DNA from 2 places in the Arthrobacter sp. J156 genome. Region 1 is predicted to be linked to the other one. Evidence: riboswitches for the same ligand, from Rfam matches in the RefSeq annotation. Region 1 holds a riboswitch; the other holds the start of a gene.
The links. A riboswitch is a leader RNA that binds a small molecule or an ion and turns the genes downstream of it on or off. The one in region 1 is predicted to bind glycine.

Region 1 (5,284 bases):
CACGGCGACCTCGTCGGCGGCGTAGTACTTCATGCCCGTGACGATCCCGGCCGATGCGGCGGGGACGAGTCCGAGCAGGATCGCCTCGGCCGCCGGGCCCTGCACGGCGACGAGCGAGGTCTCGGCGGAGGCGTCGACGACCTCGACGTCGAAGCCGGCGGCCCGCTCGGCCAGCGCCGCGGCGACGGTGGCCGCGTTGCCGGCGTTGGGGACCACGAGGAAGCGGTCCTCGGCCCGGCGGTAGGTGATCAGGTCGTCAATGATCCCGCCGTCGGCGTTGCAGATCAGCGAGTACTTGGCCTTGCCCACGGCCATCACGGCGAGGTTGCCGACGAGGGCGTGGTTCAGGAACGCGGCGGCCTGCGGGCCCTGCACCCAGACCTCGCCCATGTGGGAGAGGTCGAAGAGGCCGGCCGCGCTGCGCACGGCCTTGTGCTCGGCGAGCTCGGAGCCGTACTTGAGCGGCATGTCCCAGCCGCCGAAGTCGGTGAAGGACGCGCCGAGGGCGGCGTGCTCGTCGTGGAGCGCCGTGCGGCGCGAGGTGGTGGTCTGTTCGGTCATGGCGGGTGCCTTTCTTAGTCCTCGAACGCCTCGGGCGCGGGGCAGGAGCAGATCAGGTTGCGGTCTCCGGCGGCGCCGTCGATGCGCCCGACGGGCGGGAAGTACTTGTCCTGGCGCAGGCGGGCCACCGGGAAGGCGGCCTGCTCGCGCGGGTACTTGCGGTCCCAGTCGCTGGAGACGACGGCGGAGGCGGTGTGCGGGGCGTGGCGCAGCGGGGACTCCTCCACGCTGAAGTCCCCGGCCAGGACCTGGTCCATCTCGGCGCGGATGGCGGTCATCGCCTCGATGAAGCGCTCGATCTCACCGAGGTCCTCCGACTCGGTCGGCTCCACCATGAGCGTGCCGGCCACGGGGAAGGACAGGGTCGGCGCGTGGAAGCCGTAGTCGATGAGGCGCTTGGCGACGTCCTCGGCGGTGACCCCGGTCTTCGCGGTGAGCTCGCGCAGGTCCAGGATGCACTCGTGGGCCACGAGCCCGCGGTTGCCCGTGTAGAGCACCGGGAAGTGCTCGTTGAGCCGCGCGGCGATGTAGTTCGCGGCGAGCAGGGCGTTCTTGGTGGCGGCGGTCAGGCCCTCGCCGCCCATCATGGCGACGTACGCCCAGGAGATCGGCAGGACGCCCGCGGAGCCGTACGGCGTGGCCGTGACGGGGGTGCCGTCGTTGCCGTTGGAGGCGCCGGCCGGGGAGCCGGGGAGGAACGGCACGAGGTGCTCGGCGACCGCGACGGGGCCGACGCCGGGGCCGCCGCCGCCGTGCGGGATGCAGAAGGTCTTGTGCAGGTTCAGGTGGGAGACGTCGCCGCCGAAGTGTCCGGGCCGGGCCAGCCCGACGAGGGCGTTCATGTTGGCGCCGTCGATGTAGACCTGGCCGCCCGCGGCGTGGACCTTGTCGCAGACCTCGCGCACGTCGGCGTCGTAGACGCCGTGCGTGGACGGGTAGGTGATCATGATCGCGGCGAGCGCGTCGCGGTGGGCGTCGATCTTCGCGTCGAGGTCGGCGGCGTCGATCGTGCCGTCGGAGGCGGTCTTGACGACGACGACCTTGAGCCCGGCGAGGACGGCGGAGGCCGCGTTGGTGCCGTGCGCGGAAGCCGGGATGAGGCAGATGGTGCGGGAGTCGTCGCCGTTGGCGAGGTGGTACTGGCGGATCGCGAGCAGGCCCGCGTACTCGCCCTGGGACCCGGCGTTGGGCTGGATGGAGACGCCCGCGTAGCCCGTGATGGTGCTCAGGCGCGCCTCGAGGTCGGCGATCAGCTCGCGCCAGCCGGCTGTCTGGTGCTCGGGGGCGTAGGGGTGGATGGAGGCGAACTCCGGCCAGGAGATGGACTCCATCTCGGCGGTCGCGTTGAGCTTCATGGTGCAGGAGCCCAGCGGGATCATGGTGCGGTCGAGCGCCAGGTCGCGGTCGGAGAGCCGGCGCAGGTAGCGCAGCATCTGGGTCTCGGAGCGCACGGAGTGGAAGATCGGGTGGGTCATGAACTCCGAGGAGCGTTCGACGCCGGACGGCAGTCCCGTCCCGGCCGCCGCCTGGGCCTCGGCGACCCGGGCGTCGGCGTCGGCCACGCCGAAGGCCGCGGCCACGGCGGCGAGGTGCGCCGCCGTCGTCGTCTCGTCCGTCGAGACGCCCACGGTGTCGGCGTCGACGAGGCGCAGATTGACCCCGGCCTCCTCGGCCGCGGCGACGACCGCGGCGGCGCGACCCGGAACGGAGGCGCGCAGGGTGTCGAAGTACTCGGTCCCGGCCAGCTCGATCCCGGCGCCGGCGAGGACGTCCCCGAGCGCGCGGGCGGCGAGGTGGGTGCGGCGCGCGATCGCCTTGAGTCCGTCGGGTCCGTGGTAGACGCCGTACATCGACGCCGTGATGGCCAGGAGGGCCTGCGCCGTGCAGATGTTGGACGTGGCCTTCTCGCGGCGGATGTGCTGCTCGCGGGTCTGCAGGGCGAGACGGTAGGCGGGGGCACCGGCGTCGTCCTTTGACACGCCCACGAGGCGGCCCGGGAGGGAGCGCTCGAGGCCCGCGCGGACGGCCATGTACGCGGCATGCGGGCCGCCGAAGAAGAGGGGGACGCCGAAGCGCTGCGTGTTGCCGACGGCGATGTCGGCGCCCTGCTCGCCCGGGGGGACGATGAGGGTCAGGGAGAGGATGTCGGCGGCAACGGTGACCATGGCGCCGCGCTCCTTGGCGGCGGCGATGATGCCCGCGTGGTCCACGACCCGGCCGGAGTCGCCCGGCTGCTGCAGCACGATCCCTGAGATGTCGCCCTCGGGCAGGCCCGCGGCGAGGTCGACGACCTCGACCTCGAAGCCGAGCGCCTCGGCGCGGCCGCGGACGACGTTGATGGTCTGCGGGAACAGGTCGGCGTCGAGCACGGTCTTCGCCTCGCCCTTGGCCTTGTTGGCCCGGCGCATGAGCAGCACGGCCTCGGCGACGGCGGAGGCCTCGTCGAGCAGGGAGGCGTTGGCGATCGGGAGCGCGGTCAGGTCGCCGACCATGGTCTGGAAGTTCAGCAGCGCCTCGAGGCGGCCCTGGGAGATCTCCGGCTGGTAGGGGGTGTACGCGGTGTACCAGGCCGGATCCTCGAGGACGTTGCGGAGGATGACGGGCGGGGTGCTGGTGCCGTAGAAGCCCTGGCCGATCATCTGGGTCTTGACGGTGTTCTTCGCGGCGAGGGCGCGGAGGGCGGCGAGGGCCTCCTCCTCGCTCAGGGCGGCGGGGAGCTCGAGCGGGGCGTCCTGGCGGATGCCGGCGGGGACGGCGGTGTCGACGAGCTCGTCGAGGTCCGCGTAGCCGAGGGCCTCGAGCATGGTCCGGGCGGCGTCGGAGGCGAGGCCGATGTGGCGGTCGGCGAAGACCGGCGCGGCGGAAGCGGTGGAGGTGGTGGCCGTGGTCGCTGTCATAAAAGGGAACTCCCGTGGTGGTCGGTGTGCACGCACGCCGAATGAGCTTCGGTTCCCTCCCCGACTCTGTATTGGACCTGAGAGATTCCGCGGTTCCCGGTCTCCCGGGTCCCGCTTGCACCGTCGGTGAGTCTGCGCGACTTCTTTCCAGAGTGGCCTCTGCGCGGCGGTACGGGGGCCTGAGAGATTCCCGGGGAGGAAATTGCTCCTACGGCGCCCGCCCATGGCTTGAGCGGGTCTCTCCCGCCGCATGTCGATGGCCGTGCCCCTGCGGGCACCCGTTCATTGTATTCCGAGACGCGCGCCACATCCAAGTGGCCCGGCCGTGCTACGGGGCGAGCCGGACGTAGCCGGGGTACTTGGCCGTGAGCGCATCGCCCGAGGACGTCCCGGTCAGGCGGCGCTTGACCCACGGCAGCACGTGCTCCCGGCCCCACGCGGCGTCCGCCTTGAGCTTCGCGAGCCGGCCGAGGGCGGGCGCGGCCTCCAGCTCCGGGGTCCGGATGGCGTCGGAGGCGCGGAGCACCTCGAGGACCTTCTTGGCCATGAGGGTGTGCCCGGGCGTGCCCATGTGGAGCCGGTCGCGGGCCCAGTAGCGCCAGTCCTGGAACTCACGCCAGCGCCAGTAGTCGGCGATCACGGCGCCGTGCCGCTCGGCGATCTCGCGCACCCACTCGTTGTAGATCGCGGTCCGGCCGCGGGTCTTGCCGAAGACGGCGGAGCCGGCGGAGTCGAAGCCCGTGAACAGGAGCACCTCGGCGCCGGAGGCACGCAGCGCGGCGACGGCGCCGGCGTAGCCCTCCATGAGCTCGTCGATGTCCACGCTGGGCCGCAGGATGTCGTTGCCGCCCGCGTACAGGCTCGCGAGGGTGGGCTTGAGCTCGAGCGCGGCGGGCAGCTGCTCGTCGACGACCTGGCGGATCTTCTTGCCGCGGATGGCGAGGTTGGCGTAGCCCCAGCCGGGGTCGGCCGCGCACAACTGCTCCGCGACGCGGTCCGCCCAGCCGCGCGCGCCGTTGGGGCGCGACGGGTCGTCGTCGCCGACGCCCTCGGTGAAGGAGTCTCCCAGTGCCACGAAGCGCTTGCCGTATTCCACGATCCCCAGCCTACGACGCGCCCCCGCACAGTCCACACCCAGCCGGCCGCGGGAGGCTGGAGGCACAGAGGGCGGCCCGCCGGGGCGGCCCCCGTCGAAGGGAATCCACCGTGCAGATCCGCCACGCCGTCTTCGCTTCCGTCGCCTCCGTCGGCCTCGTGGCCGCGGGCTGGCTGGGAGGAACCGCCCTCCAGCCCGCGGGAACGACGCCGGGGCCCGGCCCCTCTTCATCCGTCGCCGTGGGCGCCCCCTCGGAGTGGTCCCCGCTGCGGCCCGTCGAGCCCGGTGCCCTGCGCAGCGGCACCGCGGTGCAGTTGCTCAGCAGCGCGCCGCCGCGCGTCCCCGGGGAGCGGGAGCCGGTCGAGGGGAACGCGGCGTGAACGCGGCGGACGGCGGCATACCGGGCCTTGAACTGCACGTTCCCGGCGACCGGGCGGAGCTGCACGCCGCGCGGGAGGCGGTCGGGCGCGGAGCGGCGGGCCTGACGGGGCACGCGGCCGTGGCGGCGGCCGGGGACGTGTTGGCGGCCCTGCGGCTGCCGCATTGGGCTCTCTGTTGCGGCGGCTACGTGTATTGCGCCGGATCGCCGTTCCCGGCCCCGCCGGACACCGCGGATCCCTGCTATGGCGATCCGTTCTACGGCCGCCCGTGGCGGGCCGGGATCACGGCGCCGCGCACGGCCTCGTCGTCGCCGGGGGAAGCGGAGCTGCTGGCCGACGTACCGCTCGCG
Region 2 (5,284 bases), 680 kb from region 1:
GTCAGGTCACGCTGGGCGTCAAGCCGCGGGGCCAACTTCTCGTAATTTTTAGTTAAAGCCGCTTCATGTCCTCCGCTTGACTGCCCATTTGGGGTGCATCCATAGGTATTTTTCTATACCGGAATATGATTGACCTATGGAAGACGCCCCGTTCGAGACACCAGCCCGGTTCCTTCGCCCTGTCAGAAATGGGAACGCTTTCGAAGAAACAATCGAGAGACTGCTTCAAAACATCAAGCTGGGACTGTTCAGCGCCGGAGCCAAGTTGCCGGCGGAGCGTGAGCTTGCTGAGTTGCTGGGCGTATCACGGGCCACCTTGCGTGATGCGTTGGCGGAGTTGCAAAAGGCGGGTTACGTGGAGGTTCAGCGCGGCCGCTACGGCGGCACCTACGTTGCCAAGCGCCGATTCGTAGATCCTGTGCGGCCCGCGGACTTAGATCCGGATGAGGTCGAGGATGCACTCACATTTCGAAGCGTTTTGGAGCCGGCGGCTGCATCGTTGGCCGCCAGGGCGCGGCTTTCTCCAGCTCAACGCAGACATTTACTGGACACTTTGGCCGAGGTAGCAGCAGCACCCTCGGACCTGTACCGGCCCAAGGACGCCAGATTCCACGTCGCGATTGCAGAAGTAACGGGTTCACCAAGCCTGGCTGCAGCAGTGGCAGATGTCCGGGCCCGAGTCAGCGATCTATTGGATCGCATTCCCTTTTTGGAGCCCAACCTGGAGCACTCCAACCAGCAGCATCAAGCGATCGTTGACGCTATCCTGCGCGGAGACCACGAGACGGCTTTCAAAGCCACTCAGGACCACTTGGAAGGAACCGCTTCGCTGCTGAACGGATTCCTCGGCTCCCCTGGCGCGCCAGCCCCAGCGCCGTCCGATTCCCTCGCAAACCCGGCAATCGTCCAGGTATTCAACTGACCTCTGGCACATCGGGTCTCTTTTCTGGAGCGCTTGAGACAGCCCTTGGCCTAGTCAGCGGTATCCAAGAATTTCTTGAAAAGAGTTCAGCCGGTTGCAAAGTGATCCCATGCACGCTAACGTTGTGGCCCGTATCACCTACATGTGAAACTGCTTATGATCTGCGGCGGGAGAGTCCTGCCGGTACGTTCCAGTCAGGCGCCGTAGGAGCAACTCCTCCCCAGGAATCTCTCAGGCCCACGTACCGCCGCGGTTAGGCAACTCTGAAAAGCAGCCAAATCTCTGGCTCACCGACGGTGCAAGCGGCGCCTGCTAAAAGCAGGTCCTGCGGAAACTCTCAGGTCCAATACAGAGCGGGGAGGAACCCGACTCAAAGTGGCTTTCCAGCCACCTGATCTTTGGAGTTCCTCATGACCATTCAGTCATCCGTTCCTGCATTCGTTGACCGGCACATCGGCACACGCAACTCCTCCGACGTTGACACCATGCTCAAATACGTCGGTTACGACAGCGTTGATGGGCTGGTTGATTCCGCCGTCCCACAGTCGATCCGCCGGGAGACCCCCCTTCAGCTCAAGGAGGCGTTGAGCGAATCGGAGGTACTCGCGGAGCTCCGCCGACTGGCGAACAAAAACAAGACTGCAGTGCAGATGATCGGTCAGGGCTACTACAGCGCCTTCACGCCGCCAGTGATCCGCCGCAACATCCTCGAAGGCCCTGCCTGGTACACCGCCTACACCCCGTACCAGCCCGAAATTTCCCAGGGCCGCCTCGAAGCGCTGCTGAACTTCCAGACCATGATCCAGGATCTGGTGGGCCTGCCCATCGCCAACGCATCACTTTTGGACGAAGCCACCGCTGTCGCTGAAGCTGTGCTTCTGATGCGCCGGGCCAACAAGACCAAGGACGCCCTTGAGGGCAAGACGGTGCTGGATGCAGACTGCCTGCCACAGACCATTGCTATCGTAAAGGGCCGCGCCGAGGCCCTCGGCTTCGAAGTTGAGGTCGCGGACCTCTCCAAGGGATTGCCCGACGGTGCAATCAACGGTGTAGTACTCCAGCAGCCTGGCGTTTCCGGCCGGGTTTTTGACCACAGCTCAGTGATAGCCGCCGCAAAGGAACGCGGCGCCCTGGTGACCGTCGCCGCCGATCTGCTCGCCCTTACCCTCATCACTCCTCCCGGCGAGCAGGGTGCGGACATCGCCGTCGGCTCCGCTCAGCGTTTCGGCGTGCCCTTGTTCTTCGGCGGCCCGCATGCTGCTTATATGGCAGTCCAAAAAGGCCTGGAGCGTTCCATGCCCGGCCGCCTGGTCGGCGTCTCCAAGGACAACGCCGGCGTTCCCGCCTACCGATTGGCGCTTCAGACGCGGGAGCAGCACATCCGCAGAGAAAAGGCTACGTCCAACATCTGCACGGCCCAGGCGTTGCTGGCTGTCGTGGCTTCGATGTACGCCGTGTACCACGGCCCCGACGGCCTGAAGGCGATCGCCGAAAACGTCCACACCAACGCCCGCGCCCTCGCCGCTACCCTGAAGCGAGCCGGCCGTGAACTGGTGTCCGAGACCTTCTTCGATACCCTGACCGTCCGCGTACCGGCCAACGCCGCCAAGGTGATCACCGCCGCCGAAGCGCGCGGCATCAACCTGCGCTTCATCGATGCCGACACCGTTGGCGTATCGGTTGATGAAACCACAACCCCGGAGATCCTCTCCGCGGTGGCCGTCGCCTTTGGCGCCGGCCCCGTCGTGAACGCTGCCGGTTTCGAACTCCCTGATTCGGTGCGGCGCACCACCAGCTACCTGCAGCACCCGGTGTTCAACACCCACCGCTCAGAGACCCAGCTGCTGCGTTACATCCGCAAGCTCAGCGACCGGGACCTTGCACTGGACCGCACCATGATCCCGCTGGGTTCCTGCACCATGAAGCTGAACGCCACGGCCGAGATGGAAGCCATCTCCTGGCCCGAATTCGCCTCCATCCACCCCTTCGCACCGGACTCCCAGACCGAAGGCTGGCGCGAACTCATCGCCGGCCTGGAAGCGGACCTCGCCGAAATCACCGGCTACGACCAGGTCTCCATCCAGCCCAACGCCGGATCCCAGGGCGAACTCGCCGGCTTGCTGGCCATCCGCGGCTACCACCACTCCCGCGGCGAGGCGCAGCGCAACGTCTGCCTCATTCCCGCTTCGGCACACGGCACCAACGCAGCGTCCGCAGTCCTGGCCGGCATGAAGGTGGTGGTGGTAGCCACCGCCGCCGACGGCACCATCGACCACGCCGACCTGTACGCCAAGATCGAGGCCAACAAAGACTCCCTGTCCTGCATCATGATCACCTACCCGTCCACGCACGGCGTGTACGACGCCGACGTCCGGGAGGTTTGCGACGCCATCCACGCCGCCGGCGGCCAGGTCTACATCGACGGCGCGAACCTCAACGCCCTCGTTGGCCTGGCACAGCCGGGCAAGTTCGGCGGCGACGTCTCCCACCTGAACCTGCACAAGACCTTCTGCATCCCCCACGGCGGCGGCGGACCCGGCGTTGGACCGGTCGCTGCCAAAGCGCACCTGGCACCGTTCATGCCCAGCGACGCCAACAAGTCAGCCCACGAAGCCGGCCACGGCGTCGCCATCTCCGCTTCCCGCTTCGGCTCCGCCGGAGTCCTGCCGATCTCCTGGGCGTACGTAAAGCTCATGGGCGGCCAGGGCCTGACCGAGGCCACCAAGTCCGCACTCCTGGCTGCTAACTACGTTGCCGCCCGGCTCGACGAGCATTTCCCGGTCCTGTACACCGGCGAAACCGGACTGGTGGCGCACGAGTGCATCCTTGACCTCCGCGAGCTGACGGCGCGTACGGGTGTCACGGCAGAAGATGTGGCAAAGCGTCTAATCGACTTCGGCTTCCACGCCCCCACGCTGTCCTTCCCGGTGGCCGGCACACTCATGGTAGAACCCACCGAGTCAGAGGACCTCGCCGAGATCGACCGCTTCATCGAAGCCATGATCCTCATCCGCGCCGAAATCGACCAGGTTGCCAACAGCGACTTCCCTGTGGAAAAGTCCCCACTGCGCAACGCCCCGCACACGGCCGCTGCCGTCGTTTCCACTGACTGGGACCGTGCCTACCCCCGAGAGCAGGCCGCCTTCCCCGTGCACTCCCTTCAGCAGGACAAGTACTTCCCGCCCGTCGGACGCATCGAAGGTGCTGCCGGAGACCGAAACCTCGTCTGCTCCTGCCCACCGCTTGAAGCATTCGAACAGTAAGGAAATTTACAATGACTGAGAAGTACACCGCGCTGTACGAGCAGCACAAAATTGCCGGCGCCTCCTTCACCGACTTCGGCGGCTGGCAGATGCCCCTGAAATACAGCTCTGAGTTGGCGGAGCACCACGCGGTGCGTAACGCCGCCGGCCTGTTCGACCTCTCCCACATGGGAGAAGTCTGGGTCACCGGACCGGACGCCGCGGCCTTCCTCGATTACGCCCTGGCCGGCAAGCTGTCCGCAGTAGCCGTAGGCAGGGCCAAGTACTCACTGATCTGCCAGAAGGACGGCGGCATCATTGATGACCTGATTTCCTACCGCCGCGCAGAGCAGACTTACCTCGTGGTCCCGAACGCAGGAAACGCCGGGGTTGTCGTTTCAGAATTGGCTCAGCGCGCAGCTGACTTCAACGTCACGGTCGAGGACGTGTCCACGGTCACGTCACTGATAGCCGTGCAGGGGCCCAACGCCGAAGCGATCCTGCTGTCCCTGGTCCCTGCCCGGCAGCACCCGCTGGTGACTGAGCTGAAGTACTACGCAGCTGTCGAGGTGGAAATTAACGGGCACGACCTGCTGCTGGCCCGGACCGGGTACACCGGCGAGGACGGCTTCGAAATTTACGTTCCCAATGAGGACGCCCCCGCCTTGTGGGAGGCGTTGCTGGAGAATGGCGCCGGACAGGGGCTCATCCCGGCCGGCCTGGCCTGCCGCGACTCACTGCGCCTGGAAGCTGGGATGCCGCTGTACGGCAACGAGCTCTCCCGCGACGGCAACCCATACGCCGCAGGCCTGGGGCCGGTAGTCTCCCTCGCGAAGGAATCGGACTTCGTTGGCAAAGCAGTGCTGGGAGAACTCAAGGCCCTGGGCGCAGGGTCCACCGCCGGCCGCAAGCTTGTGGGCCTCAAGGGTCTGGGACGCAGGGCTGGCCGCAGCCACTACCCGGTCCTCAAGGACGGCACCGTCGTCGGTGAGGTAACTTCCGGGCAGCCAAGTCCCACCTTGGGCTACCCGATCGCCATGGCCTACGTCGATGTCGAACACTCAGAACCTGGCACCAGGTTGGATATCGACCTTCGCGGCAAGGCAGAGCCCTTCGAAGT

Region 2: it holds a riboswitch for glycine, as region 1 does, so the genes downstream of both, gcvP (aminomethyl-transferring glycine dehydrogenase) here and gcvP (aminomethyl-transferring glycine dehydrogenase) in region 1, are expected to answer to the same signal.

What each region holds. Positions count from the first base shown of each region.
Region 1 covers NZ_CM149650.1:2,249,884-2,255,167, forward strand. Annotated here, with positions in the region: gene gcvT (glycine cleavage system aminomethyltransferase GcvT) at 1-561, opposite strand, end outside; gene gcvP (aminomethyl-transferring glycine dehydrogenase) at 576-3,458, opposite strand; glycine riboswitch at 3,616-3,714, opposite strand; gene AC0QR5_RS10285 (SGNH/GDSL hydrolase family protein) at 3,787-4,554, opposite strand; gene AC0QR5_RS10290 (hypothetical protein) at 4,665-4,934, shown strand; gene AC0QR5_RS10295 (hypothetical protein) at 4,931-5,284, shown strand, end outside.
Region 2 covers NZ_CM149650.1:2,933,152-2,938,435, forward strand. Annotated here, with positions in the region: gene AC0QR5_RS13530 (FadR/GntR family transcriptional regulator) at 137-922, shown strand; glycine riboswitch at 1,080-1,179, shown strand; gene gcvP (aminomethyl-transferring glycine dehydrogenase) at 1,333-4,185, shown strand; gene gcvT (glycine cleavage system aminomethyltransferase GcvT) at 4,197-5,284, shown strand, end outside.